3 regions of the Nostoc sp. UIC 10630 genome follow, and region 3 is predicted to be linked to each of the others. Evidence: predicted binding sites of a transcription regulator. Region 3 holds the regulator's gene; each other region holds the start of a gene.
The links. The regulator HrcA, encoded in region 3, represses chaperone genes, less so after heat shock. The targets are predictions, from matches to a motif close to TTAGCACTCNNGANTCNNGAGTGCTAA.

Region 1: the regulator HrcA is predicted to act here: its motif matches at 5,924-5,950, upstream of groL (chaperonin GroEL).
Region 2: the regulator HrcA is predicted to act here: its motif matches at 3,148-3,174, upstream of groES (co-chaperone GroES).

The regions. Positions count from the first base shown of each region.
Region 1 is NZ_JAAGOG010000151.1:9,986-20,355, forward strand. Features, by position in the region: gene G1O98_RS27295 (hypothetical protein) at 199-594, shown strand; gene G1O98_RS27300 (ABC transporter permease) at 686-1,465, opposite strand; gene fraD (septal junction protein FraD) at 1,532-2,539, opposite strand; gene fraC (filament integrity protein FraC) at 2,596-3,141, opposite strand; gene G1O98_RS27315 (cob(I)yrinic acid a,c-diamide adenosyltransferase) at 3,378-4,514, shown strand; gene G1O98_RS27320 (MraY family glycosyltransferase) at 4,742-5,824, opposite strand; gene groL (chaperonin GroEL) at 5,983-7,665, shown strand; gene corA (magnesium/cobalt transporter CorA) at 8,089-9,234, shown strand; gene G1O98_RS27335 (hypothetical protein) at 9,299-9,997, shown strand; RNA gene rnpB (RNase P RNA component class A) at 10,044-10,370, shown strand, end outside.
Region 2 is NZ_JAAGOG010000014.1:55,782-66,151, forward strand. Features, by position in the region: gene G1O98_RS06105 (hybrid sensor histidine kinase/response regulator) at 1-436, opposite strand, end outside; gene G1O98_RS06110 (NIL domain-containing protein) at 959-1,267, shown strand; gene G1O98_RS06115 (response regulator transcription factor) at 1,345-2,022, opposite strand; gene G1O98_RS06120 (ferredoxin) at 2,352-2,813, opposite strand; gene groES (co-chaperone GroES) at 3,193-3,504, shown strand; gene groL (chaperonin GroEL) at 3,635-5,269, shown strand; gene G1O98_RS39735 (hypothetical protein) at 5,715-5,852, opposite strand; gene ureC (urease subunit alpha) at 5,856-7,571, opposite strand; gene G1O98_RS06145 (urease subunit beta) at 7,612-7,917, opposite strand; gene ureA (urease subunit gamma) at 7,939-8,241, opposite strand; gene G1O98_RS06155 (urease accessory protein UreD) at 8,281-9,120, opposite strand; gene G1O98_RS06160 (tetratricopeptide repeat protein) at 9,201-10,265, opposite strand; gene G1O98_RS06165 (16S rRNA (uracil(1498)-N(3))-methyltransferase) at 10,334-10,370, opposite strand, start outside.
Region 3 is NZ_JAAGOG010000001.1:47,133-57,502, reverse strand. Features, by position in the region: gene G1O98_RS00265 (GIY-YIG nuclease family protein) at 1-513, opposite strand, end outside; gene G1O98_RS00260 (class I SAM-dependent methyltransferase) at 556-1,233, opposite strand; gene G1O98_RS00255 (GIY-YIG nuclease family protein) at 1,450-2,382, shown strand; gene psbA (photosystem II q(b) protein) at 2,648-3,730, opposite strand; gene G1O98_RS00245 (DUF2834 domain-containing protein) at 4,466-5,143, opposite strand; gene hrcA (heat-inducible transcriptional repressor HrcA) at 5,257-6,387, opposite strand; gene G1O98_RS00235 (rhodanese-like domain-containing protein) at 6,834-7,166, opposite strand; gene G1O98_RS00230 (DUF3352 domain-containing protein) at 7,324-8,982, shown strand; gene G1O98_RS00225 (hypothetical protein) at 9,339-9,833, shown strand; gene cysE (serine O-acetyltransferase) at 9,983-10,370, shown strand, end outside.

The DNA.
Region 1 (10,370 bases), on a different contig from region 3:
CTTACTCCCCTTCCTTTGAATGGAAGGGGGTTAGAGGGTTAGGTCTGTATTCCATGCAATTGGGAACCGCTATAAATTAAGAGAATTTACCAGTATTTATCTCATAAAAAGTATAATTATTTTTGTGGATTTTGCTGAACCAGAATATATTTTCAGTAGAACATAGTAACTATATAAATGTTACGAGTAACTAAATTTATGCCTTTGAGAAAACGTACATCCCGCGTTCTAGAAAATGCTGAGTTAAGATTTGCTGGACTCAAAGCAATTGATGCCAATCTGGATCTTGGAAATACTTGTAATTTAAAAGTCCTGACAGAAGTAATTGAGCAATTACGCAGCAAGTTAGAAGCTCATAATACTGCTCTCAGCACGATTGACTCTTCCAAAGTAGAAATTGAAGAATTAGAACAAACCTTGGGTACTTTCTCTGAGAAAATGCTCATGGGAATCGGCTTTAAATACGGCAAAGATAGCCGCGAATATGAGATGGCTGGTGGAGTTCGCAAAAGTGAACGTATCCGTAAAAGCAGAGCAACTCGCTTAAAAACTATTGCACAAAAAGCATCTATGCAAGGCACTCAACCCTTGTAGATGTGTAAGCAATACAGTTCGGATCAGCAGGGGAGGAAAAAAGTTGTTAACCAGTAATTCTTTCTCCCCTGCTTGCCTCAATGTCCAAATACTAAAATTCACGTTGTGAGAAAATAAAAATAGCGATCGCTAATAACAGGGCACTATAAAGTAAACCATAGCCGGCATTTGTAATCAGTGCAGTTGTGTCAGGTAGCGCTTGCAGACCATAAACGGCATCATTTTTTAAATCTAATCGAGATAAATCTGGCAAAATCAGAAACAAACCTTGAGTGAGAAGTTCTATACCAGGGTTACGACTCAGACGACCTAGTTGGACTAAATCTTGAGTAATATTTCCGATTAAATATACCGCAAACGTTAAAATAGTCGCTAAGAGAGAAGCAGTAAAAACACCGAAGGTAATAGCCATAGCGGTGATTAATGACAACTGCAATACTAAGAAAATTGCAGCAATTAGAATACTCGCCGTTGGATGAGGAATGTTAGCAAATTGCAGAAATATCAGATAAATTACCGTCATCGTAGCCACAAGTACAGCTAATACTGCGGATAAACCTAAGTATTTGCCCACAATAATTTCGCTGCGACTGACAGGTTTCGCAATTAACACCAAAATAGTACGTTTTTCAATTTCTTTATTAACCAGTCCCGTACCAACAAATATTGTCACAATTAACCCGATGGCATTCATCGCCGCCATCCCGAAGTCTAAAAACATCTTGTCTTCAGTCGTAGCTGCAAATTCAGGAAAGACGCGAAAGGCAGCAGCGAGTATAAGCGCATAAAAACCAATAATATATAGGATGCGATCGCGTACCACTTCCTGAAACACATTCTTTGCCAATACAAAAATTCTGTTAATAGTCATTTGTCATTTGTCATTTGTCATTTGTTATTCTCCCCCTGCTCCCCTGCTCCCCTGCCTCATCCCTTCTCACTGCTGCGGAGGCGGCGATCCGGCAATTAATTTACTGGCGCGATCGCATTCAATTTCTGCAACTGTAATCTTATTACCTGAATTGCTGGTTGCTGCAACTGGTTCAATTCGACAAGATTTTCTCAAAAAATAACCCCGTGGGTTAGAACTTGGCCCTATCCAAATACTTAATAAATCTAATATATATCCAGACTTAGTATTAGCTACACGCGGCTCAATGCGCCATAAATCTTTCTCTTCATATTTACCCAGGCTTTTTTGAATTACTGCTCTACCTAGAGTTCCTACTCGTTGTTTTGCCTCAAGCAACCATTTCTCTACTTCTGACCAAGGTGTTTGATTTATTTGTTCTATTACTATTGGTTGAAGTCTTTCTAGAATTACAACACCGTTTTGCGGTACTTTTACCCGTTCTTCTGTTCTGACAACAACGGTACTACGTTTAAAAGTATCTGCTTGCAAACTAGGATATTGTTGAAACCAATGATCCATTACAAAGTAAAACTGAATCCAGCAACTTAGTAGCATACTACTAGCAACTAAAATTATGATTCTTTGGCGGTCTTGTGGCTTAGGAATTCTCGCTTTAGCGTCGGTGTCACTTCCTTCAATAAACTCCGGTATTGCTGTAATTAGTGCTGAAATTGTCGGCCAAAAAACGATTGTTCTTGGTGTAATTACATCCTGTTGATTTCCAAAAGCAAAAACACTTACTAAGAATCCAGTGATTACTGCCCCAACTGGCATAAAAGTGCCAGGAACTCTCAAAGGATCTTGAGTTGTATACCAAGCTGTGCCGGCAATTAAAAATAACCAACCGAAAAAGGCAATAATATCTTTGATATAGCCTGTAGCTAAATATGAAAGTACCCAAGAAAAAACACTCAAATAAATAAATGTCTGCCAAGAATAAGCTTTGGGTGGAACTAATACTTTTCTAATTCCTGCATAAAGCCCTTCCGCAAATTTAAAAATTCCAAATACATCTTTAAGTAGCGTATTCATGTTCCTCTTTCCACCTAATTAATTAATCACTCGTCTTCCTTTTAAGTAAAATCTTCCTATTTCGCACTAAATAATAAAACAAGAGTTATAGCACTATAACTCAGGGAATTCGCTATTAGTACAGTAATTATTAAATTATTACTTTGGAATTTCAAGTTGCCAAAAGTCCGCCATCGCCGACGTTGAGATATTGGTGCTTCCTCTTCCTCTTGTTTTTTAAGAAGTTGCTCATTTAATGATAGTAACAATACCTTTAAAATGAAAAACTTCATTAGAAAAGTAGAAAAGAAAATTATAAAAGCAGTTAATATTAATAACCCTTGTGTATTAGGTGATTTAAAGTTATTAAAAAACATATAATTAATTAATTCTGTTCTCACCTGGAGCGGTAAAATCGGTTCTGATACAAAAAATATGAACCAACCAATTACACTAGAAAATAAATTGATAGAAATAGCATAAAAAGTACTAGTTTTTTTGTCAAATTTGAGTCGATAATGCAAAAGATAAGCTTCGATGGGGATGGCAATCAGTACAAATAAAAAGTCAAACAGAATTCCACCAATGGGAAAAATCCTCGGAAGCATCCAATTCTCAGGCATAAATGGTCAAGGGTAAGGTTTAACTGTAGAGAGTATAACTGGGATAGTGAGGGTGATGGGGGAAATTATTACATTGTTCTTGTCCTTTACTATGCTCGTGTGCCAGTATTCCCTGATTGATATTGTTAATACATCAAGCTGATGCTTGTACGGAGACGCTAGAGGGGTAGTTTCTCTACCTAAGATTACAAGACGTTAGGTAAGATTAAAGACTGCCACTTATAGCTTTTCGAGAGATGACAAGGAACGGTATCGGTATTCGCACGGCGCAAGTGCGTCAAGAACGGCTCATTGGTCAAATTCACGTTTACGATGGCGTGGGTAAAGGTAAGTCTCAAGCGGCTTTGGGGGTAGTTTTGCGCTCTATTGGCTTAGGGATAAATACCCCTAGCGATTCTAACCGTGTTTTACTGCTGCGCTTTTTAAAAGGGCCGGAACGTGATTATGACGAAGATGGAGCGATCGCAGCTTTGCAACGTGGGTTTCCCCATTTAATAGACCAGGTTCGCACTGGGAGAGCCGAATTTTTTGGCCCAGAAGAAATTACTACCTTTGACCGAAATGAGGCGATGCGGGGTTGGGATGTTGCCAAAGGTGCGATCGCTAGCGGTTTATATTCAGTTGTCGTCTTGGATGAAATTAACCCCGTTCTGGATTTGGGTTTACTACCAGTAGATGAAGTGGTAAAGACATTAAAATCCAAACCCCAAGAATTAGAAATCATTGCTACCGGACGCGCCGCACCGCAAAAGTTGCTCGATATTGCAGATTTGCACTCAGAAATGAAACCTCATCACCATCCCACAGCCAAAGCCTTATTCCTTGAAGGGATTGAAATTTATACTGGTGCTGGTAAAGGCAAGTCTACTAGTGCTTTGGGTAAAGCTTTACAGGCCATTGGTAGGGGAATTAATCATCCAGGGTCTACCCGTGTGTTAATTATGCAGTGGCTTAAAGGTGGTAGCGGCTACACAGAAGATGCTGCGATCGCCGCTTTGCAGCAGTCATATCCAGAAGTAGTGGATCATCAGCGCTGTGGTGGAGATGCGATTGTTTGGCGCAATTCCCGGCAAGAATTAGATTATGTAGAAGCCGAACGAGGTTGGGAAATCGCAAAAGTTGCGATCGCCTCTGGAATGTATAAAACTATTATTCTCGATGAACTCAATCCTACCGTTGACTTAGAATTACTCCCCGTTGAACCCATTGTTCAAGCTTTGCTCCGCAAACCCCGCGACACCGAAATCATCATCACTGGCCGCTGTCAAAATCAACCAGCATACTTCGACTTGGCTAGCGTTCATTCAGAGGTTTATTGCCACAAACATTATGCAAATCAAGGTGTAGAACTTAAACGAGGGGTAGATTTTTAGATATTGCATCTGAATTCGTAATTCGTAATTCGTAATTCGTAATTCGTAATGTTATCAAGCTTGAATTTTTGGTGAATTTTCTTCCTTCTCTGCGAGACGCTGCGCGAACGCGCTCTTTGCGTCCTTCTCTAACGAGACGCTGCGCGAACACGGTTCGTTCTCTGCTCTTTCAAATTTAATGAGACAGACGAGTAGGGCTAGCATTGTAATGCTGACCCTACAAGCAACTAAGGCTGTTGGCGTATTCTTTGCCAGACAGTAAAGCCCAAAAGAATGACAATACTACTGGCGGTAGTCATCATCACAGCCAAACTCATGCCTTGTATTCTCATTGCCAGCAAGTTGAAAAATAAGGTAATTGACCAAAGCGTGAACGCAGCATGGCGCTGGGAAAGTCCCCAAGCAAGTAAGCGGTGGTGCAGATGATCTTTGCCAGGAGTACTAAGAGGGTTATTTCCTGCTAGTAGCCGCCGTACAAATACTTGGGTAGTGTCTATTACTGGCAACAATAGAAATAAAACCGTGGGAATTAGTGCATAAACTGTGTTTTGTTGCAGTTTGCCTAAAATACTAGTTGCTGCCAGCACATAGCCAAAAAAGTATGCTCCGGCATCACCCATAATAATTCGCGACGGATGGAAATTATGGCGCAAAAAGCCTAATGCAGCACCTCCTAAAGCTGCAAGTACCAAGATTGCCGCCGCACGGTTATTAAATTGGGCTGCAACCCCCAACAAACTCATAGCGGTAATAAAGCTGATTCCTCCTGCCAAACCATCCATACCATCCATCAAGTTGATGGCGTTGGTAATTCCTACTACCCACAGTACTGTCAGCAACATAGACAGGAACGAGTCGATGGGAGTACCAAACAGCACTCTTACACTGATACCATTAGCTACTAGCAACAGTGCCGTGACAATTTGCGCCCACAATCGAACAGAGGGTGGTAAGCCGAACTGATCGTCGATAAAGCCCACCAGGACTAATATCGAACCTCCTAACAGAATAGTGAGCACCTGAGCCAATACGTTTTGGAGTTCGATCGGTCGTAAAAGGCTAGCTAATACCAGCGCGGCAATGACACCCGCGTAGATAGCCAGCCCCCCTGCATTGGGTAAAGGTTCGCGATTGAGTCGCCGAGCGTTGGGTTGGTCAGCCCAGCCTACCCGTAAGGCGAATTTGCGGACTGTCGGAATTGAACGCCACGTTACAAGCCAAGCCAAAAGGAACGTAAATACTACTGCCAACCAGCCGGTGCCGCTAGGGTCGGCAATGCCAAGGTACTTAAGGGAGTTGTCTAGATTCATCTCCCAATTCAAGCATTACTGCCAGTATCTATAAAGAACATCACCTGTATATTAATCAATTTTTTTTATTTCCATTTGTAACTTGAGCTGATTGAGAGATTAGCACTCTTGCTCTGTGAGTGCTAAATTGTCTAATGGAAGCGCTGGAGAAATAAAACATGGCGAAAATTATTGCATTTGACGAGGAATCGCGGCGAGCTCTAGAAAGGGGTGTTAACGCCCTTGCTGATGCCGTAAAAATCACCTTGGGGCCTAAAGGTCGTAATGTCCTTTTAGAGAAAAAATTTGGCGCACCTCAAATTGTCAACGATGGTATCACTGTTGCCAAGGAAATTGAATTAGAAGATCCTTTGGAAAATACTGGTGCAAGACTCATCCAAGAAGTGGCCTCAAAAACTAAAGATGTTGCTGGGGATGGTACAACCACCGCCACAGTTTTAGCACAAGCCTTGATTCGGGAAGGTTTGAAGAACGTCGCGGCGGGTAGTAACCCAGTTAGCTTGAGACGCGGGATCGACAAAACTATTGAGGCATTGGTACTGGAAATTGCCAAGATAGCCAAGCCAGTAGAAGGAAGTGCGATCGCTCAAGTTGCCACTGTTTCTGCTGGTAACGATGAAGAAGTTGGTCAAATGTTAGCTCAAGCAATGGAAAAAGTCACCAAAGATGGTGTAATTACCGTTGAAGAATCTAAATCCCTAACTACTGAACTAGAAGTAGTTGAAGGGATGCAGATTGACAGGGGTTACATTTCACCCTACTTTGTCACCAACAACGAGCGGCAAATCGTGGAATTTGAAAACGCCCGGATCTTGGTGACAGATAAAAAAATCGGCAGCATCCAAGATTTAGTACCAATTTTGGAAAAAGTCGCCCGTTCTGGTCAGCCCTTGCTAATCATCGCTGAAGATGTCGAAGGTGATGCTTTGGCAACTTTGGTAGTGAACAAAGCGCGGGGTGTACTAGCTGTGGCTGCAATTAAAGCACCTGGATTTGGCGATCGCCGCAAAGCTTTGTTAGAAGATATTGCTATTCTCACCGATGGACAGTTGATTTCTGAAGAAATCGGCTTGAGCCTAGATACCGCTGCTCTAGAAGCACTGGGAACTGCTCGCAAAATCACCATTGACAAAGAAAGCACCACCATTGTAGCTGGCAGTGTCACCAAGCCAGAAGTGCAAAAGCGGATTGGTCAAATTCGCAGGCAGTTGGAAGAAACCGATTCTGAATACGATCAAGAAAAACTGCAAGAACGCATCGCCAAGCTCGCTGGCGGTGTGGCAGTGATTAAAGTGGGTGCGGCAACCGAAACCGAACTCAAAGACCGTAAACTGCGGATTGAAGACGCGCTGAATGCTACTAAAGCTGCTGTGGAAGAAGGTATTGTTCCTGGTGGTGGGACAACTCTAATTCACCTAGCTAAGAAGGTACAAGAGATTAAAAAGACCCTACAAAATGACGAAGAAAGAATTGGGGCTGATATTGTCGAACGAGCGCTAGAAGCCCCCTTGCGCCAAATAGCAGACAACGCTGGTGCAGAAGGTTCTGTAATCGTCTCGAAAGTCCGAGACAGCGAGTTCAACATTGGCTACAACGCCGCTACTGGCGAATTTGAAGACTTGATTGCTGCTGGTATTATTGACCCCGCCAAAGTCGTGCGTTCAGCTTTGCAAAATGCTGGTTCCATTGCTGGTTTGGTCTTAACCACCGAAGCGATCGTTGTTGAAAAGCCAGAGAAGAAATCCGCTGCTGCTGCTCCTGACATGGGCGGTATGGGCGGCATGGGTGGCATGGGTGGCATGGGCGGTATGGGTGGCATGGGCGGCATGGGCATGTTCTAACTTCTGCTCACCCAGATAAATATTTTTTCAGCAGTTTGTCTTGTTAAGGCAAACTGTTTTTTTATAGCATTGCTGATTCAGAGCCGATATGTTATCTCTATTGCTGGGAAGTAGCTGGGCATAAATAAAAGTCTTCATCATGGTTATCAGTAATTAGTCATGAATACAACTAACTACAAAAAAAATGCTGATTCCTAAATTCCCAAATCTAAAGAACTGCTTAATTCAAAAATTATAGTCTTTGTATTAATTTTTGTAATATTAATAGCAAAAGCTGAAATAAATAAAAACGCCTCATGGGTGCTGAGTAGGGAATTTTACTTCTTTACTAAGAACTGTGAAAAGAGGAACTTGTTTAATTGCCAATTCCCAATTGCCAATTCCCAATGCCCAATTCCCAATTCCCAATGTAGGTAATATTGTATGGTACGAAAACTGCGTCGTCTTCCCAAAATAGTAACTAGGCTATATAAAAAAGATGAGTTCCATCACCAACCAGGTACTATACCTGGAACAATTTTTATTGATGAAGATTCTCCGCCACCGATAATTTTCTTGATTGACTATAACCAAACCAATTTCATCCGCAAACAAATGGCAACTCCAGAAGAATGTGTTCCATATCTGGAGATGGAATCCATTTCTTGGGTAGATGTACAAGGTTTAGGTAGTCAAGATATATTACAACGATTGGGTCACGTTTTTGAATTACATCCTCTCGTTTTAGAAGATATAGTCAATGTACCAGAGCGTCCTAAAACAGAGGATTATGAAGATCAATTACTATTCATTGCCCGCATGGTAGTACCAAAAGAAAGATCGTGTGGTTTTTACAGCGAGCAAGTAAGTTTGATATTAGGTAAAAATTATTTACTGACAGTCCAAGAAGAACCAGAACATGATTGTTTTGAAGCGGTGCGATCGCGAATTGAAAAAAACAAAGGTATCATCCGTAAGCAAGGAGCAGATTATTTAGCTTACGCCGTGTTAGATGCCATTATTGATGGCTTTTTCCCGGTACTAGAGCTTTATGGGGAGCGAATCGAAGAGTTGGAAGAGGAGGTAATAGTTAAACCAACCCCACAAACACTACAAAATATTTATCAAATTAGGCGAGAACTACTGCAATTACGTCGTGCTATCTGGCCTCAGCGAGATGCAATTAATTCTTTGATTCGAGATGGCAGTGATTTGATTAGTGAAGAAGTGCGAATCTACTTGCGAGATTGTTATGACCATACAGTGCAAGTTATGGACATGGTAGAAACTTATCGAGAACTAGCATCTGGATTAATGGATGTGTATCTTTCGGCAGTGAGCAACAAAATGAATGAAATCATGAAGGTGCTAACGATAGTTTCAACAATTTTCATTCCACTGACTTTTGTGGCCGGAATATATGGTATGAATTTCAATACCGAAAAATCGCCATATAATATGCCTGAGTTGAATTGGTATTGGGGTTATCCACTTTGTTTGGCAGTTATGGCAGTGATCGCACTTGGGTTGCTATTCTTTTTTTGGCAACGTGGCTGGTTGCAAAACTCTGTAACAATTAAGCGTAATTAATAATTGCAGATGGACGACGAATCAAATATACATTCATTATTACCGGGAGTTAATATTTTAATTTATGAGGAGTAGCGACCAGAATTTAATAGTTTTGACAGTTTATATTATCGGTGTTTCCTATATTTTTAACCGTATGGTTGAATCCATCGATGATCAAGTAAAGTTTGAGTTTAAAAAAGGAATAGTTGACGAGCAACTCAAAGAACAAAATCTCGATGATAAAATTGGAATTTCCTTTAAACTCAAAGCCTCATACCCAATTGACGATTTGAAAGATTTAGGAATTAGCATTGAAAATAAATCTGATAATGTTGCCTTATATGTTGACTGGGATAACAGTTCTTTAGTCGTTGAACATAGCAAGCAATCGCGTCGCGTCATTCGGAAATCACCAGATTTAACCCGCGACTTAGCAGTACCCCAAAGTCCTAGCTTGATTGCTCCTAAAAAAACACTTTCTGAAACGGTGACAGCAGAAGATGTATTTGAGCGCGATCAAGTAGCTGGAACCTATTCAGCAAAAAAACCACTAATTGATATCAACGGGCTGCAAAAGGGGCAAAAAAAGCTGTACAACGACTTTATTAACAGAAAAAAGGAGTTGGACTTTTCCCTACAACTGGTACTTAGAGTGTCTGAAGTGCGTTTAGGTCTAGCCCCAGGTCGTGATTTTCCTCCCATTAGCATTATCAATTGTCCTTTCACAGTCAGGAAACTACCTTGGACTTACGCTCTACCTTGGAATAAAAAAAAGCAATAGCAACCAGACAGACTACGCCATCCAAGATTACACTGGATCTAAGGAGAGAGTAGACGCAGGCGGTTGCAGATCAGTCATAGTCACTGATTTGAGGAAAGTCCGGGCTCCCGAAAGACCAAACTTGCTGGATAACGTCCAGTGCGAGCGATCGTGAGGATAGTGCCACAGAAAGATACCGCCAGATCAATTAAAAATTAAAAATGTAAAATGAGCAATCAATTTTTAATTTTTAGTTTTACATTTTTAATTGATCTGGTAAGGGTGCAAAGGTGCGGTAAGAGCGCACCAGCAGTATCGAGAGGTGCTGGCTCGGTAAACCCCGGTTGGGAGCAAGGCGATAGGAACTACGGTTGGTCTTTTACCAGTTCCGCTC
Region 2 (10,370 bases), on a different contig from region 3:
CAAAATCTTCTCGCTGGCGGGCAATTTCATCACGTTCATCCATACTATGCTTCAAACGTAGGAGCGATCGCACTCGTGCCAGCAATTCATCTACAGTTACAGGTTTGCGGATAAAATCATCAGCACCCAAGTCTAATCCGTGAGCAACGTTGGGTGCATCGTGGGCAGTAATCAGCAGGATGGGGATATATTGTGACAATTTCATCTCTCCACGAATGTGCTTAGTCACTTCGTACCCATCCATATCTGGCATCATCAGATCCAGCAGAACCAAGTCACAAGGAGAAGCTTTCAATTCTGCTAAAGCCGAAATACCATTTTCTGCTGTGCTAATCGTGTAACCTTCTTCCTCCAAAATAGTTTTGATCAAAAACACGTTATCAGGAGAGTCATCAACTACCAGAATTTTGCCAGAACGAGAAGATTGTGAAGTCATATAGATGCAAGGTACGGGATAAAAGTAAATTTTTAGGGAAACTGGTTTATTGGTATAGTTCTCTTAAGTAAACTTCCTCCAAAGGAAATTGTTTACTAAGAAATTTATATAAATGTGTTTTAAAAACTACTTTACTTACCTTTTTAGCAGATAGCTACAAGCTAATTGAATTATGGCTCGTAATTTCTAGTAATAGAGTTCCCTAAAACTCTGAAAAAGTAACATATAATACTTAGGACACCTCCCTGCAATAATATTTTTTATACACAAATAAATTAGGGTTACAACAATTGTTGTAACCCTACAAAATGCTATATTCAATCTGCTCGAAAACCACTATAGGATAACAATTAACCTCATAATTACCGAATTATGAGCAATTGGTTACATTTACTGTATCTAGATTAATGGTTTGCAAAGGTAAATACTTTCTTGCTTGCCTACGTGGGATAAGTGACGCTAGTGTTAAAAGAAATCATGCAAATCAAAACCCTCATCCCAGAAGTCGAGTAGGAAGCTAGAATGGCAATTCCAAATAAAGAAGTAAAATCTAATACAGATATTTTAGATAATAGACGCACCCAAACTCGCATCCAGGTTCGTATTCCTAAAGACTTGCATGAGGAACCAGTCATTTCACGACTGGTTTCTCACTATGGGATCACAGTGATTATTGCTGATGCTCAGGTAAGCGCAAACGTGCCACAATATAGCTGCTTCGATCTGGAACTGCGAGGTACTGTTTCTCAGATTGAAAGTGCCCTAACTTACCTAGATGAACTGGATTTAGAAGTTTTGCACCAATCCAGCCCTGAAGAAGATGGTTGGTAAATTGAGTTCTCAGTCCTGAGTTATGAGTGCTGAGTCAAAAACACCCAGCACTCAGCACTCAGCACTCGTTACTGATTTTAGGCCATTTGATTTTCAATCGCCCACCGCGCTAGTTCAGTGCGGTTATGGAGATTGGTTTTGCCCAACATATTGGACACATGGCTTTCAACCGTGCGCTGACTAACATTTAGTTCTTCAGCAATTTCCCGGTTAGCTAAACCCCTAGCGACAAACTGGACTACTTTCAGTTCTGTTGGGGTTAATTGCACATCGAAGGGAACCTGGATGCGGGAACCATTTTCGCCTCCTTTTGCTTGGTGTTCTTTCCAACGGATAGTTTGTTTCAGCGAGGATTCAACTTGGGCTACGAGTTCTTCTGGTTCAAAGGGCTTGACCATATAAACATCAGCACCTTTATTCAGACCCTTAACTCGGTCTGCGCTTTGTCCCTTAGCTGAAAGGAAAAGAACCGGAATCCAACTGGTGCGTTCGTTTTGCCGGACTTGTTCCACAAAAGTATATCCGTCCATTTCCGGCATCATCACGTCGCAGATAATCATGTCTGGAACATCTTGCTCTAAAATTTCCAGAGCTTCACGTCCATTCTCGGCGGTGATGACTTCGTATCCCCGGAATTCTAAGTAATCCTTCACCAGCAAGATGAGGTTAGGGTCATCATCAATCAATAGAAGTCGTTTGTGATCTTTCATGCTGGGCTCTTTCATAGCAGTGGCACTTGTCGCGCTTCGGTCCATCAAAGTCTTGAATATTTATCCTCTATGGTGGGTTATTTCGAGATGTTGTCTTTTTTCCTACTTAACTTGCCTTTGCTGTCTCGAAGTCTCAAAAATGCCGAGCATTTTCAAGAGACTAATAGCTCGATAGCAAAAGTCCAGCAAGGATACGTATAGCAGTAGTATCTATAATGCGCTATTATATATCGCATTGAAAGTGGCGGGCGAAAAAACACTGATTAAATAATAATCCTTCTGACTCACAAGTAAGTATTGGCTTAAAGATGACCCTACCTCAAAACCAACCCGCACTTTCTTAAAGCTTACTGCTGTTCCATATCCTTCGGTTGTTAAGCCTCTATGAGGTGTTCACAAGAAACTAGGGAAGTTTCTGGCAAAGGATGGTTGAAAAACGCATATTCTTTTACCACCTTATTGCCTATTAAGTGTTCTTGGATGATCCGCTCAATAACTTCTAGGTTTGCTTGGCGATACCAGGCACCATCAAGGTAAACCACCATTATGGGTCTAGAACAACAAACGCGCAAGCAGTTGGCTTTAGTTCTGTAGACGCATAAGGAATAATTCTGTTGCGACTCATCAAGTTTTAACTCTTTAAGTCGCTCTTTTAAGTATTCCCAGGATTCCAGACTAGCTCGTTTTGAGCAGCAATTAGCAATTGTCTGGTCAGCGCAAACAAAAATGTGTCGCTGAATCTTTGCAAGTCCGAAACTTTCTACACAATTACTCAGGGCTTTATATTCTACTAGAGATTTAGTGGCTTTGGGGATTTGATGGCTTGACTGGATCACTGTATTGTTACTTATCGAGCAGCTCCCTGATTACAGTTCTATAACAATTTCCAAGTTTTGCAAAAAAAGTTGACTGAGAAGAGAATGGGGCATTGGGCAACTTGTACTGAGCAGAGTCTCTCAAATATAAGCATTGGGCATTGGGAAAACTCTTCACTACTCCCGACTCCCGACTCCCGACTCCCTATGACCATATAAAAATATACGTAACTTACAGAGCAGAACCCGAAGGATATAAATAATTAGGCATTAATACTTAAGTACATCAACGAGCTTCTAGTTCGGGAACCCGTACTCAATGAATTCTTGCCATTGGATGCCAATTTTAGGTAGATTAGCACTCAGGGGTTGAGAGTGCTAATCTCTGGAGAAAATAATTATGGCAGCCTTATCTTTAAGCGTTTCTACAGTTAAACCTTTGAGCGATCGCGTTTTCGTAAAAGTGAACGCCTCAGAGGAAAAGACCGCAGGTGGTCTGTATTTGCCCGATACCGCCAAGGAAAAGCCCCAGGTAGGGGAAGTAGTTGCCCTTGGTCCTGGCAAGCGTAACGAAGACGGTAGCCGTCAGGAATTGGAAATTAAAGTCGGCGATAAAGTGTTGTACTCCAAGTACGCTGGCACTGACATCAAGCTCGGCACCGAAGAATATGTACTGCTTTCTGAAAAAGATATTTTAGCAGTCGTTATTTAGTGGTCATTAGTCATTGGTCATTAGTCATTAGCCAATGACAAAGGACAAATGACAAATGACGTAGACGCCCTCGGGCGGCTTCCCGAAGGGTAGAACAAAAGACAAATGACAAAGGACAACTAAAACAATTATGGCAAAGCGCATTATCTACAACGAAAACGCCCGTCGCGCCTTAGAACGAGGTATTGACATCCTGGCTGAGGCTGTAGCTGTTACCCTTGGCCCCAAAGGTCGTAACGTAGTCCTAGAAAAGAAATTTGGCGCACCGCAAATTGTTAATGACGGTGTAACAATCGCTAAAGAAATCGAATTAGAAGACCACATCGAAAACACTGGCGTAGCTTTGATTCGTCAGGCTGCTTCTAAAACCAACGATGCTGCGGGCGATGGTACCACAACTGCTACCGTTTTAGCTCATGCGATCGTCAAAGAAGGCTTGCGGAACGTTGCAGCTGGTGCTAACGCGATTTCACTGAAGCGCGGGATTGACAAAGCTACTAGCTTCTTGGTAGACAAAATCAAAGAACACGCCCGTCCAGTGGAAGATTCCAAAGCTATTGCCCAAGTTGGTGCAATCTCGGCTGGTAATGACGAAGAAGTCGGTCAGATGATTGCCCAAGCAATGGACAAGGTAGGCAAGGAAGGCGTAATTTCCCTAGAAGAAGGGAAATCTATGTTTACCGAGTTGGAAATCACAGAAGGGATGCGCTTTGATAAAGGCTACATCTCTCCTTATTTCGCTACTGACCCTGAGCGGATGGAAGCAGTTTTTGATGAGCCTTTCATACTGCTGACCGATAAGAAAATCGCTTTGGTACAAGACCTTGTACCAGTGTTAGAGCAAGTAGCTCGTGCTGGTCGTCCTTTGGTAATTATCGCTGAAGATATTGAAAAAGAAGCTTTGGCAACCTTGGTAGTAAACCGTTTACGCGGTGTACTAAACGTGGCTGCTGTTAAGGCTCCTGGCTTTGGCGATCGCCGCAAAGCACTACTAGAAGACATTGCTGTTTTAACTGGTGGTCAACTAATTACCGAAGATGCTGGTTTGAAGCTAGACAACACCAAGCTGGATAGCCTGGGTAAAGCTCGCCGGATCACCATCACCAAGGACAGCACCACAATTGTTGCCGAAGGTAACGAAGCTGCTGTTAAGGCTCGTGTCGAACAGATTCGTCGTCAAATCGATGAAACCGAATCTTCTTACGACAAAGAGAAATTACAAGAGCGTCTTGCTAAACTCTCTGGTGGTGTTGCTGTCGTGAAAGTTGGTGCAGCGACTGAAACCGAAATGAAAGACAAGAAGTTGCGCCTAGAAGACGCAATCAACGCCACCAAAGCTGCTGTGGAAGAAGGTATTGTTCCTGGCGGTGGTACAACTCTGGCTCACCTTGCTCCTGAATTGGAAGTTTGGGCAAAGAGCAATCTTAAAGATGAAGAGTTGATTGGTGCTTTGATTGTCGTTCGCGCCTTACCTGCCCCTCTGAAGCGGATTGCTGAAAACGCTGGTCAGAATGGTGCTGTGATCGCTGAACGCGTCAAAGAGAAAGAATTCAACGTTGGCTACAACGCTGCAACAAACGAATTCGTCGATTTGTTAGCTGCTGGTATTGTTGACCCTGCTAAAGTGACTCGTTCTGCTCTGCAAAACGCTGCATCCATCGCTGGTATGGTGTTGACAACCGAATGTATTATAGTTGACAAGCCTGAACCAAAAGACGGCGCTCCTGCTGGCGCTGGTGCTGGTGGTGGCGACTTCGATTACTAATACTTTGTAGTTGTATAAATTGAAAAACAGCTGCTTCCTGATGGAGGTGGCTGTTTTTTTAGGACTATTAATAATTCAAGTTATTACTTGGTATCCATCGCAAATTAAAGGCACTGATATTAACAAAATTAAATTATTGAATTCTCTAGAAAAAAATAAAAAAATAGAATTAAAAAATTCTCCATCATACCTAGATATTCCTAGAAGATGAACCCGTAAGCGTTCTATAGAGATAAACGAGGAACAGGATACTTTCTCAGTATGGACAAATCCATATCAAGAATTGATAGATAAATTATTAGTGAAATTACAAAAGTAGCCTATGCACTTCCACTTTTCCATAAAAACTCATGAGCCAAATTAATCCTGACCGATTTTCTGGGTTTCGTTGCGTTGCCTTGGTCTTGAGATGTGTCATCACAATTACACCAAAAGGATTGGTAGTTTACTCTAAAGTTTTCCACCCTTGCTTATAGTCCAACAGTTTCGCCACAGGAAACTCAAATAATTCTAGAAAGCGGGGAAAATATAGCTCGATGACTTCTTTCCAAGGACTATCGTAATCAGTAAATTGCTTGGTCACGAATTAAAACAAAAAGTACCTCTGTGCCATTGGTAAAACTGTCGCAGGTTCACAAATCAGCAACTCACCATCTGCCCTGACTTGATATGTTTCTGGATCTACTTCAACGTGGGGTAGTGCATCATTCAGCTTCATATCCCGCTTGCTCAATTGGCGTGTTCCAGAAACTGCTACTGCTGACTTTTGTAAACCTAGCTGGCTAGGAATTTCGTTCTCTAAAGCTGCTTGTGAAACAAAAGTTAATGATGTGGCATGACGCGCCCCGGCAAAACTACCAAACATTGGGCGCATATAAACTGGTTGCGGTGTGGGAATACTAGCGTTAGCATCGCCCATTTGCGACCATGCAATCATTCCGCCTTTAATCACTATCTCTGGCTTAACGCCAAAAAACGCGGGATGCCACAAACATAAATCTGCTAATTTCCCCTCTTCCACTGAACCTACATATTGAGCAATTCCGTGAGCGATCGCAGGGTTAATTGTATACTTAGCGACATATCTTTTTGCCCGAAAATTATCTGCTTTTTGCTCATCTCCGTGTGGGTTAAGAATTCCCCGTTGCACCTTCATTTTGTGAGATGTCTGCCAGGTGCGAATTATCACTTCGCCTACTCTTCCCATTGCCTGAGAGTCGGAGGAAATCATGCTAAATGCGCCTAAGTCGTGCAAAATATCTTCGGCGGCAATGGTTTCTCGGCGGATGCGAGATTCAGCAAAAGCGACATCTTCAGCGATCGCAGGATCGAGGTGATGACATACCATCAACATATCGAGGTGTTCGTCTAAGGTGTTGAGGGTGTAAGGGCGTGTGGGGTTAGTGGAAGATGGTAAAACGTTGGCTTGACCGCAAACTTTGATAATATCTGGTGCGTGTCCGCCGCCTGCGCCTTCGGTGTGGTAGGTGTGGATGACACGATTTTTGAAAGCTGCGATCGTATCTTCGACAAATCCGGCTTCGTTCAGGGTATCAGTATGAATCGCTACTTGTACATCATAAGCATCGGCAACGCTAAGGCAAGTATCAATTGCTGCGGGTGTGGTTCCCCAGTCTTCATGGAGTTTTAACCCCATTGCACCGGCGGCTACTTGTTCTACAAGTCCTTGGGGTTGACTGGCGTTACCTTTGCCCAAAAATCCTAAGTTGACGGGGAAAGCATCAGCAGCTTGCAACATTCGGTAAATATTCCAAGGGCCGGGGGTGCAGGTAGTGGCATTTGTACCCGTAGCTGGCCCAGTACCGCCGCCGATCATGGTGGTTATACCGGAAGCGATCGCAACTTCAATCTGTTGGGGGCAAATAAAATGAATATGGGCATCAATACCGCCAGCAGTGAGAATCATTCCTTCACCAGCTAAAGCTTCAGTTCCGGGGCCGATAATAATATCTACATTGTCTTGAATATAAGGATTTCCGGCTTTACCAATTTTGAAAATCTTGCCATCTTTAATGCCAATATCCGCTTTGACAATACCCCACCAATCGAGAATTAAGGCATTAGTAATTACTAAATCTACAGCACCATCGGCGTTAGAAATGGGGGATTGTCCCATTCCGTCTCTGATAACTTTTCCGCCGCCAAATTTCACTTCATCGCCGTAAGTGGTGAAATCTTGTTCAACTTCAATAAATAATTCTGTGTCTGCAAGCCGGATGCGATCGCCTACTGTTGGGCCGTATGTTTCGGCGTAGGCGCGGCGATCCATTCTGTAAGGCATATAAAATCCTTTTTTTTAACGCAAAGGGACGCGGAGGTTTTTAGAGGTTTCCGTTAATTTTGGCGTTGAAGCCGTAGACTTGGCGAGTACCGACGAGGGGGATTAGAGTTATTTCTTTTTCATCGCCTGGTTCAAAGCGGACTGCGGTTCCGGCGGGAATATCGAGGCGCATTCCTCTAGCTTGTTCTCTGTCAAAGTTTAAGGCGGTGTTGACTTCATAAAAGTGATAGTGGGAACCTACTTGTATGGGGCGATCGCCTGTATTTGAAACTTGCAATTTTATAGTTGGACGACCAACATTTAGTTCAATTTCACCTGTTGGTGTGATAATTTCCCCAGGAATCATAATAAATTAAAACTTACAAAATTAACGAATTGGATTATGTACTGTCACTAACTTTGTGCCATCAGGAAAAGTAGCTTCAACTTGCACATCATGTACCATTTCTGATATCCCTTCCATGACATCATCCCGCGTCAATAGAGTTGTACCATAACTCATCAATTCAGCCACAGTTTGCCCATCCCTTGCACCTTCTAAAATAGCAGCAGAAATATAAGCGATCGCTTCGGGATAATTAAGTTTTAGCCCCCTTCCTTTCCGTCTTTCTGCTAATAAAGCAGCAGTAAAAATTAATAGCTTATCTTTTTCCTGCGGCGTAAGTTGCATTCTTATCTCCTCTGTGTTATCTGTGCCTCTGCGGTTCATTTAAACCTGCCAAACTCTTGGTATACAATTACCACGATTCAGAAAAGAAACTCGTAGCAACTGCCAAACATCAATAAACCAGTTTCTCACCTCAGAAGTAGAAGAACCGCGATATCGGCACAATAATCCATGTTGTAATCGGCTAGCACCCGCTTCCCCTTCCCCATTCCATAAACTTCGTGCTTTTTCGACAATTTCTGCTGAAACTGCACCACCAACCCAAACTAGACTACCTACTATTGGTTTTCCAGCCAAGCCGTGGGGACTGTGGAAAATGTCTTCGCTACCGTGTAAGCATTGCCGATCAATCCATAAAGGAACGCCTTGCTGCCAAATTTCTGTGTGCGATCGCCATTCTCCAAGGTAAAATTTTTCTCCTCTAGCACTGCGACCAAACCGGGTAATTTCCCAGCCTAACCAACTGGCCCCGGTTGCTAATTCTACCCGTAAATCTTGCCGATAAATCGCGTCGTTAAATAAAATTGTCTCCTGCGGCAACCACTCTAAACAAGCGCCAGCGTCAACTTGCATTTGGATGGTTTGTCTAGCTTGTAAGCCATTACTGCGATATATCTTGCTTGCAGCAGCTGTAGTAATTAAGGCTTGGGCTTGGGGTTGGAGGTGGATATTAGAGGATAAGCGATCGCCTCCTACCATTCCCCCAGCTGTATGCAAAATTACGCTATGACAAATTTTGTCTCCTTCTGGATAAAATGGCCGTTGTACCTTCAGGGGCGCTTGTTGGTGATTGTAAATTAACTGGGTTGCACCCTGGCGATCGGCATAGACTAAATTAAGTTTTCCATGCCAACCTTCTGCTATTTGTGAGTTACAGGTCATTTATGAAGTAAACATTAAGTTTCAGGTGGATTACATTTCATTAATTCACTATGCCAGTGTTTGACCTGCAATTTATCATTTTATTTAAGAAACACCAGTCCACTATATAAATGAAAAGCTGAATCCCAATTAGTCTGTTCCCTGCGAAACAAATGAATATGTGACTTGATATGACCTAACATTTCTGTTTGATCTAATGTTGTATCTGCAAATGATGTGAAATCTGACCAAATTTTAACTTGAGGTAGTTGCTGGTCAATCCAACTTGATAAACTATTCCAATTAATTCTGATTGTATTTTGGCTAGCTTGGGGAATGATTTTTAAACCTTGCTGGAATTCATAGCCGTTATCATAGAATCGGAGAATACAACGTCTACCAGGTAAGTGTAAATCACAAAACTGAGCATAGTCTTGTGTTTGAGTTTTCCATTCCAGTTTACGGCGGGCATCAACATCTACAACTTGTTCAAAAATGGGCAATAGTCCCACTACTCTGGCTGTCACTTCTGACCAGTCAAAGGTGAGAGAACCGAGTTGATTTGTGTCATTACAGCAAACAACAGTAGCTTGTGGGGTAGATTCTTGAAAATGTTTGACTTGATAAACTTGAATTTGCTGAATTTGAGCTAGTGATGCCCAAAAGCAAGGAATACCAGCCTGCTGTAACTGTTTGCCGTAAAATTTTAGTTCTCCCACTTGTCCAGTACGGTACAACCTCCAGCCACGACTTGGCATTAATAGCCTTGCGGTATAGGGATCTAGTTGCATTATCTGGGCAAATTTTCGAGATGCGTCCGTTTTCATCTCGTTACTGAGTGGCTCTAAAACTAGTACGCCAAGTTCAGTGTTATTAGGTTCAGATTTTGCTTGGGAAATGGCTCTTTGTCTTTGTTCAATCTCAATTTCTTGCAGTCGTTGCAAACCTTGACGTGCTAGCGACACTATTTTGGTATTTGTCGTATCTTGCAGCAGTTGCCGATAAATTTTGTCCGCATCCTGATGCTTTCCAGATACTTCATGCAAGCGACCAAGATAAAATTGCACCCAAGGATTGTCTGGTGATTCTATTAGCAGCTGTTTGAGTAATTTGGCAGCTGTTTGATAGTCTTTATGGTCAAAGGCGATCGCAACTTGCTCAATCATCACTTACTTTAAATACAGGATGGAGTGATGTCTCGCGCAAAATCACTTTTGCGTGAGCTATAAATCATTTATACTTCACAACTTGCGGTAATTAAGGATAATGCT
Region 3 (10,370 bases):
CTTTTGAATCAGCCTCAACTCTAGCGCCTGCCGTGTGCGTCGCTCTACCGGAGCATCCCACCAAAAACCAATATTAACCGCCGTCTCTATCTGATAGCGATAATGTAAGTCTCGGTAACTGCTGATGTAATCTTTACAGCCATGAGTCCCACGCCAGCGTTTGTTACTACGACAGGTTTCGCCAACATAAAGTAGCAATTCAGCAGCAGAATCAATCACAAAATACAAAGCTGCTTGCCCAAAATCATCTGGCATCCGGTAAAAAGCCATTGGTTGTAAATGCAGCGTAAACGGGTCTATCATCTCTGGGTCACAATGTACTGGAGCTAGGTCAAATAACGTCGCCTGCTGCACTGGCTTGGTTTCCCTCACCCGTTGCTGATAGTCCAAAATTTGCGCTTTCCACTTCAGCAGGGCATCAGCACTCATCACCAGCCCCTCTGCTCTACGTGCTGGTGTGGGTTTCACTTCTGGAAATAGGTTTAGTTGATTGGGTTCTACCAAGGTCATCATTGGGAGTTACGAACCTGTAGATTATCCCTCAGAACTGAAAAATTATGTATGCCTTTGATATTCAATCCGCACTTGCTTAACGTCAAGCTCAGATTCTAAAAACACGAGTTTTTCTACTTGCTGTAATCCCACATTTTCAAACTGTTTGAGTTCCGACTCTGATAATGGCCAAGGTGGGCCATCCGGTTCAGCTTCTGTATCTCGAACACGAGTAATCAGCAAAAGTGTACCACCAGGAGCAACGACGGCGGCAACTGAAGAAATCACTGAAGAACGCACATTCAACGGCAAAGCTTGAATATTACGACATTCAAAAACTTTGTCAAAAGCTTGATGCCATTGTGACGGAATTGCCAACAAATCTGCAACTACATAGCTGACAGTCGAATCTGGGAATCGCTCTTGACACCAAGCGATCGCTGTCGGTGAAATATCAAAGGCAGTTACTTCAAACCCTCGATAAGCTAAAGCTTCTGCATCATCTCCCAAACCACAACCAATGACTAGCGCCTTTTGCCTAGAAGCGAACGGTTGATGATTCGTCAACCAATCTTGCAGATAAGGGTGAGGAGCTAACTTTGCCCAAGGAATTTTTGCTGTATCACCTTTAGCTTCGGTATATAACACTTCAAACCATGCCGATGGTTCTGATTTTTGTACAGCAACGCTTGCTAGCTGTTTAACATAAAATCGTAAATCTTCAGGTTGCTGTTCAAACATAAAAACTGACATTATTAACAATTGTGCAAAATTTCCGAATACCCTAAGTATTGTAGATGAAGAAAAGCGATACCTACGGTTCAAAAAGCCTACGCTTTACTCTATGACACTTAGATTTTTCAACCCAACATTACCTACTCCAGAAGATAGAGACATTTTTAAAAAGTTGAAGCACACTTGTAAGAGCAAATTCAACTATTTAATAATGGTGTGGCAATGTGGCTAAAATTTGGTGTAAATGAAGAAGGTATCTTGATATGTATTGAAGATATCAACAGGGGGAAGACTTCACTTAAGTGTCCTTACTGTAATGGTGAGTTAACTGCTAAAAAAGGCAAGGTGAAAGAGCATCATTTTGCTCATAATGACCAAACCTGCCGCCCCATAGCTAAACAAGAATTTCCAACGCTGCCACTCTATGATAATTTCAACGTTCAATTATCAGGCAAGGATTTGGCACAGTTAAAACTGCTTTGGCAAGAGTACGGAGCCAAAAATTACCCTATTAGTTCCTACTTAGTTACTCCTGGGTTGATAAAAGCAGGAATGTTAAGAAAAAATGTCTACATTAAACCACCTGAATATGAATTTAGTGATTTGGGAAAAATCCCCATTGGAGCGCTAGAGTTAACGCGATTCAACGATGTGCAAGAGCCGCTATTACTTAAAAAACTGCTGAAACTTGAGCTAGCTTTGAAACACGCTGAGTACAAAAATGCCCCAGATTTGGCATATCGACTTACTGATTTAAAACTCTACCGCGCTCAACTTCAACGTATTTTATCCTCTAGTCTATATTTTTTAGAGATTGAAACGAATATTGAAATTATCTACAAAATAGGAGTAACCCAAAGACCCGTTATCAAGCGAGTAGGAGAAGTAAAAATGGATTTACTTGCTCATTATTCGAGTGCTGCTATTAAAGTATTAGGAACTTGGGAGCATAGAGGTAATGTTGAACTGTATTTCAAACACCGCTATCAAGGATTTAATTATCCCATCGGCAGTTTAACTGAGTACTATAAGTTTAATACTGAGGATGTTAAAATCGTCCTGAGTGACTTGCAACAAATGCAACCTAAAGTACTATCTCTTGATGAAATAGATATTCTTGAGGAGAATACTAACTGGCAGCAAATTGCTGTGTAGTATTTCACGCGATCGCCCTGTGCTTTTTCTTGCATAGGAAATCGGTGGTATGCGATGTCTACTTTTCTACTTTAAGGGGCTGCGCCTACGCCATTTTCCTAGCTTGAAACTGGAACTGATATGAGGGGCGTAGTTTACCGCCAACTCTTGGAGACGCTCCGCGAACGGCATCGCCTCCCTCCTACCTCTGCACCCCCAATCATCGACACTAAAAAGCGCCCCCCTTTATGGAGAGCGCTTTTTGTTTTATTTGACGTACTGCTAATTAACCGTTGATAGCAGGAGCAGAAAGAGCAACAGGAGCAGATTCAGCAGATGCCAAATCTAGAGGGAAGTTGTGAGCGTTACGCTCGTGCATTACTTCCATACCCAGGTTAGCGCGGTTGATTACATCCGCCCAAGTTGCAATCACACGACCTTCAGAGTCAATGATTGATTGGTTGAAGTTGAAACCGTTCAAGTTGAACGCCATTGTGCTTACACCCAAGGCGGTGAACCAGATGCCGATTACAGGCCATGCTGCGAGGAAGAAGTGCAGTGAACGGCTGTTGTTGAAGGAAGCGTATTGGAAGATTAGACGACCGAAGTAGCCGTGAGCTGCAACGATGTTGTAGGTTTCTTCTTCTTGACCGAATTTGTAACCGTAGTTTTGTGACTCGGTTTCAGTGGTTTCACGAACCAAGGAAGAAGTTACTAGTGAACCGTGCATTGCAGAGAACAAGCTTCCGCCGAATACACCAGCTACACCTAGTTGGTGGAAGGGGTGCATCAAGATGTTGTGTTCTGCTTGGAACACGATCATGAAGTTGAATGTTCCTGAGATACCTAAAGGCATACCGTCAGAGAATGAACCTTGTCCGATGGGGTATACCAAGAAGACTGCGGTTGCTGCTGCAACAGGTGCAGAATATGCGATCGCAATCCAAGGACGCATACCTAAGCGGTAGGATAGTTCCCATTCACGACCTAAGTAGCAGAATACGCCAATCAGGAAGTGGAAAATTACCAATTGGTAAGGACCGCCGTTATACAACCACTCATCTAAGGAAGCTGCTTCCCAAATTGGGTAGAAGTGCAAGCCGATAGCGTTGGAGGAAGGTACAACTGCACCAGAAATGATGTTGTTTCCGTAGATCAAGGAACCTGCAACTGGTTCACGGATACCATCAATGTCTACTGGAGGTGCGGCGATGAAGGCGATTACGAAGCAAGCGGTAGCTGCTAGCAAGGTGGGGATCATGACTACGCCGAACCAGCCGATGTAGATACGGTTGTTGGTGCTGGTGATCCACTCACAGAATCGATCCCATACGTTGGCGCTTGAGCGCTGTTGTAAGGTTGTTGTCATTGTTTTATAAATGCGATTATTTGCGGATGAATTAGGTAGGTTTGACTACCTGTTACACATCTTAAAGAATTTATTGCGTTTTGTAAAGTACTTTCAGAAGAAACTTTCTCTTGGAATTAGGACCAACGCAAAATTCACGTAATTGCGTCATTACAAGCGATAGCGACGTATTCACCTAAAACTCTGGCATTGCTTCCCACAATACGTTTCGGTCGCAATGACAAATTTTGCTTGCGTAAGTCCTGAGAATTTACGCGCCCTGCGTGGAAAATCCCTAACTCATTGAAAAATAGCTTGCTTAAAATATTAAGTAAGTTAACGTAAATAATTGTCGTTGGGATAAGGCAATAGGTATAAGGGTTTTAGGCTAGTTCATTTTTCTTTACATATTTTGATTTTATTGTGCCAACTTACTTAACGCCCTGTGCAACTTTGTCTCAAACCTAACCCCCAACGCCTTGACTTGTGTGTACACCGTAGCCCTGTGGGCGAGAGGAATGGAAATGGGGTTCTAAAAATAAGTTGCACATTGCGTTACTTAGATTAGTCAAAACTAGGCGTAAGCGCCATTGAGAGATTAAGGCTTACACCCAACAAATATGGGCTTTATCTTCTTAAGTTGACACTAATGGACAATGCCTACCCCTACGAGAAATCTATATGTATCAGGATTTTCGTGAGAATTGGTCTAAATCTCCGGCTGAAACTTTCTTTAATTACGAATTAAAAAGTGGTTTAATTTGCAGCTTGCTGCTGACTGGGTATTGCCTCTATGCCCACTTCTGGTAAAGGTGGACGCACACACAAATAAATCAATGGCCCGAATAGCGGTATCAACGCTATTAACCAGAATATCTGTGGATTTTTCCAACTGCGACGCGCCATATCATCCCCTAGTAATGCAGGAAATAAGAGACAAAGCAGGGAAAAATCTAAACTCATTACATTGATAAAGCGGTTGGTGTGCCACTCTTGCACAAAACTGCCCCAATCTCCTCCTCTTAAACCGTAGGCAATTAGAAGAACTGTGGCTACAGTCAACACAATCCCAGTCACACGAGAATCTAGCAGCTTGAGTAAGATATTCTTTTTACCAACAAACTGATTATTTGGTTCTCTAAGGGCTAAGTAGGGTAACAAGGCAAATATCCCGACTCCGAAAGAGGCAGTAGAAAATAACCAAGCAGGTATTTTTTGCCCTCTACCATCAATAAATACTACTGCACTGTAGATGAGAGGCCAGATACCCATGAGGTTGAATAGTGCTATTACTAATGGGTTAACGCCTTGCCACTGTCCAGTAGAAAGGTTTTTAATTAACTCGAATGTACCAGGTTGCTCAGGAGGTGCGAGGAAAAAAGCATAAATAACGAATCCTAACCACAGGAAGCCAAAGGCAATTTTTCTAACCATGAAATATTTAAGTAGGATTAATTATTAATTTTGCCACTACAAATTGGGCTATCTACCTGCGATCGCATTATTCATTCGTCTAGACTCGTTGCAGCTGATCTCTAAACCTTACCTTAAGGGTTGAAATAACTGAAGGCTTCTGAGAGGTAATCAGCAGCAGATGCTACAACTGCGATCGCACTTTCATAATCTAAGCGCGTTGGCCCCAAAACTCCCACACTTCCTACTGGTATTGAACCTCGGCGATAGTTCGAAGAAATCAAAGTACAGGTGCGTATCGGTTCTAATGGATTTTCTGCGCCAATGCGAACCGTTACCCTTGACTTACCAATATCTTCTGGTTCTGGTTCCTCAAATATTAATCGCCATAGTTGGTCTTGTTCTTCTTCCAGCAGGTGGATAATCGTTTGTACCTGCTGTAACTGGGAAAATTCTGGCTGGCGCAAAACTTCTGACACACCTCGAACCATAATTTGTGTGGTAGTCGGCGCAAGAGTGCGACGAGTCAATTCGGCAACTGAATTTTTCAAGAATTCTCCGTAGCGTTGGAATTCCTGATCTAGTTCGCTCCAGTTGAGGTTGGCTAATTCCAACAGACTTCGCCCCCGCAAGTGGGTGTTCAAAAAGTTAGAAACAATCTGCAACTCGCGATCGACTACCTCTGAATCTCGTTGTGTCTCTTCTGGTATTGGCGACAAATCCATTAACTTGGAATGTGTCTCATAACCATCGGTAACAACAATTAACATAATCCGCCCAGCTTCAATTTGCACTAATTGCAGATGTCGCAATAGTGCTGTTGTAGTTTGCGGCATAGTTATCAAGCTAATGCAACCACTCAAGGTTGCTAAAATTTGCGCGGCTCCTTGCAGTAGGGTTTCTAAACTCCGATCTTCCCACTGGAGATGCTTTTGTAATGCCACCTCTATTTCTCGCCCTAAAGTTTCTGTCCGCGTAGCGTCTGTCTGCGACACGCTGCGCGAACGCAGAGAAGGTGTAATTAGCTGGTCAACATAAATGCGATAGCCTGAATCTGAAGGTACACGTCCAGCAGAAGCGTGTGGTTGGTAGAGTAATCCAGATTTTTCTAAAACGCCCATCACATTGCGAATTGTGGCTGAACTTACACCCAGGTCGTACTCTTCGCCCAAAGCCTTTGAACCAACAGGCTCTGCCGTAGCAATGTAGTGACGTACCGTTGCCCAAAGTATATGCTGTTGCCGATTTGTTAACTGGACTTCCATAGGATATGTTTTGCTAGAGGCAAATTTTAATCAAAGTCTGGAAAAATTTCTGGATTTGATTTAAACAAGGAATATTAATAATTTATTAAGATAACAAATTATACAATTATATTGTGATAATTAATTTTAAGGTTCGTGTACACCATTCTTGAAAAGTGCGCTTTCAATAGAATCTAGGCTTTGCATCAAAAGCTAAGAGTTTGAATTTACAAGATTCTTTTCTGCCTTATTTTTGCATAATTCTACACTTAGAAAAGTATTGTTGTATACGTATTTTTGCGGCTATTGCAGCTAAGATTAGGGTCGAAAATTTGCGTAAGTTGTGTAGCCATTGGAGAAAGTTACAAACTTTTCTGGCGAGTCCCTAAACTAATTTAGTGCTATTTTCACAATAGCAAAAGCCAGATGGAATTAAGTTCCATCTGAGTAATGCACCCAAACACAAGCTAATATTGGGGAATTGAATGGTCTACTAAGATGGAGTAAGCATCAATACCACCCGAAATATTTTGCACATTTGTAAAACCTTGAGCAATTAACCACTGACACATCTGGGCAGATCGAATACCGTGATGGCATAGCACAAGGGTTTCAGCTTGAGGATTGAAGAGGGTAGGTATTTCATGTCCCCATTCGGCAAATTGACTCAAGGGTAGGTTGACAAAGCCCTCAATGTTAGCGATCGCCAATTCTTCTGGTTCTCGGACATCTACTAGCTGTATACTTCCATCACCAGAGGAAAGACGTTGTGCCAGTTCTTCTACACTAATCTGGTTCATGGGTTGACTAAAAGAATTCCCTATAAACAGTCCTAATCTTATTTATGGTGACAGAAAATCTCTGCCTTTGCATGAGTATCGATTCTCAAGAAGGCTGATAAATTCTGGTAGGCTTTCTGCTTAAATGGCTGTAAACCGTCTTTTTTAAAGGTTTAATGTGAATAGGCAACGTTCATTTATTGGTTTTATCGTAGCAGGTGCGATCGCACTGCTAATTGCGATCGCTGGCTTTTACTGGTTTTTCGCCAAAAGTCCGGCTAACCTCATTGCTTCTACCTCTGAGCCTGGTGCAGCCATATTCGTATCAAAACTTTCGCCAGCAATGGTTTCACTGCTGACGAATCCCGATCGGTTACAGGCGTTGGAACGTGAAAGGGAACTATCTAAACTCAAAACCAGTTTATTCGCCAAAAGCGGCATAGATTATAAACAAGACGTTCAACCCTGGTTAGGGAATGAAATTACATTAGCTATCACCACCTTAGATATCGATCGCGATCCAGAAAACGGACAGCAGCCAGGGTATCTGTTAGCACTAGCAACTAAGCAACCTGAGAAAAGCCGCGAGTTTGTTGAATTGTTGTTTTCCAAACGGGCCTTATCTGGGGCAACTTTAGATGTTGAAGAATATAAAGGCGTAAAGCTGATTTATGACAATTCTCAACCAGAGAAGGATTTACTTGCAGGTGCGGTTGTTGGTGAAGGCTTTGTGTTGTTTGCCAACGATCCGAAAGTCTTGAAAGACGCGATTAATAACGTCCAAGCGCCCGATCTGAATTTGACTAGCTCCCCCGAATACCAAAAAGCTACTAAAGAACTGCCCAAAGGGGGTTTAGCTGTAGCGTTCTTAAATCTTCCTGTTGTAGCAAAATGGCAAGGCTTAGAGTTGTCAGAACAACTTTATAACAGTGAAATTATTTCTCTGGCGTTGAATCCCAAAGGATTGCTAGCAGAAACTACATTTTTGACTTCATCAGAAATTCTCACTCCATCTACAACACTATCTAAACCTGTGGAAGCATTGCAGTATGTTCCAGCATCGGCAGGTTTGGTAATTTCTGGCTCAAATTTGAGTAATTTGGGTGAGAGCGATTTAGCCAAACTCTGGAAACAAGCAACAGCTACTATATATGGTTCTGGGGAAGATGTAGTTTCTCGGTTAGCCAAACCTTTAGTAGATGTTCAAAAACGGTGGGGTATAAACTTACCAGAGGATATTTTTAGTTGGGTACAGGGAGAATATGCGATCGCATTGTTACCTGAGAAAGAGCAAACAACCCCTCATTGGATTTTTGTGGTGGAAAAATCTGAGAGTGTAGAACAAGGTATTGCGCGTTTAGATGCGATCGCATCATCCAATGGACTCAGCATTAATCCTCTGACTATAGATAAGCAAAAAGTCTCTGCTTGGACAGAGTTAACTACGGCGGCTAAAAAAAGTGATGCTAAAGAAGGAGCATCTTTCAGTATTGAAACAAAAGTGCGGGGATTGCATACAACTTTAGGAAATTACGAAATTTTCACTTCTGACTTAGAAACGATAAATGAAATTCTCACAACTAAGGATAATTCCTTAATTGACAATCCCAATTTTCAAGATAGTATTGCTGCAATTCCCTTACCAAACCAAGGCTATATATATCTTGACTGGACAAAGAGTCAGAATTTGTTAGAGCGTCAAGTACCGATTCTCAAACTAGTGGAAGTTTTAGGGAAACCATTTTTTGATAATCTGCGATCGCTCACAGTTAGCAGTTATGGAACTGACACGCGATCGCTCAAAGGTGGCGTTTTCTTCCAACTCAAGAATTCATGAAATTTTCATAAAAGCTCAAGTGCAGAAGGTGAAAAATTATTTTATCTTCTGCCTTTTTCTGTTAAGTAAGATTTTCGTAAATTTACTGTATTATTTGCTATTTAAATCGTCCGTTAAGGGTTTTCTTTAAGAGATAAGATCCTGCGTTCAACAGAGGTAATCACATCCAAATCATCAGTTGAAGAATGGTCGCTGCTGCTTATATCAATAGACAGCCTAGCAATTAGCTGTTTGCTTTAAAAACCTTTTATTGTGGCACATTTTAATGTGGCACAACCAACTGAAATTTCACTGGAATTTTTTCATTAGAATATGTATATATCATTACTAATTTAACAGCCTGTTGGAGGGCTACTATGAAATTTTGTCGCCCCCGACTTGAGTTTAGCGGCGGCTGGTTGTTGGCTATACTTGCCACCATCACAGCTACACCTGTAATAGCAGAGACAGCAGCGAATTTTGGTACTTTTACCGTGTCAACAAACTCTAATCCAGCACCAGGAACAGTGCAGGGGTTTACAGGTGGTTCTTACTCATTGTCTGCCATAAGTAACCGCGATCGCGATCAAAAAGCCTGTATTGGTTTTGCCGATCCTAATCCAGATCACATTATGGTTTTGGAAAATGACTTTTCTCAGCTAACAATCAAAGTCGATAGCAACAATACCGACACGACTTTACTCATTCAAGGCCCAGATCAAAATACGATTCGCTGCGGCGATGATACTGGCAAAAGAAAAGATGCTAGCGTTAGCGATCGCAACTGGAAAAGAGGTACTTATCGGATTTGGGTAGGTACATTTAATTCTGGGGTCAAGCGTGATTATACTCTGGCAGTAGAGCAGCAGTGAAGTTAGGAGTTAGGTATTGGGAAGAATTTATGCCTAATGCCCAATTCCCCATTACCCATTCCCCATTCCCCATTCCCAATTTTTATGTGTAACACCTGAGACGATAATATGGGAGAGTAGCTTGTTGTGCTTTCCGAGGGTGCTATCTCGTGCTATCTATACTGCGTGCTGACTTTCGTATCATATTTGAACGTGACCCAGCTGCCCGTAACTGGTTGGAAGTTTTATTTTGTTACCCTGGTTTGCAAGCCCTGCTATTCCATAGGCTGGCTCACTGGCTGTATACGCTTGGTCTTCCTTTTATTCCTCGCCTGATTTCTCACTTGGCTCGGTTTTTGACTGGAATTGAAATCCACCCTGGTGCAGTAATTGGAAAAAGTGTGTTTATTGACCACGGGATGGGTGTAGTAATTGGTGAAACTGCGATCGTGGGAGACTATGCCCTAATTTATCAAGGTGTTACCCTTGGGGGTACTGGTAAAGAATGTGGTAAACGGCATCCAACTGTGGGTGAAAACGTCGTAGTCGGGGCTGGAG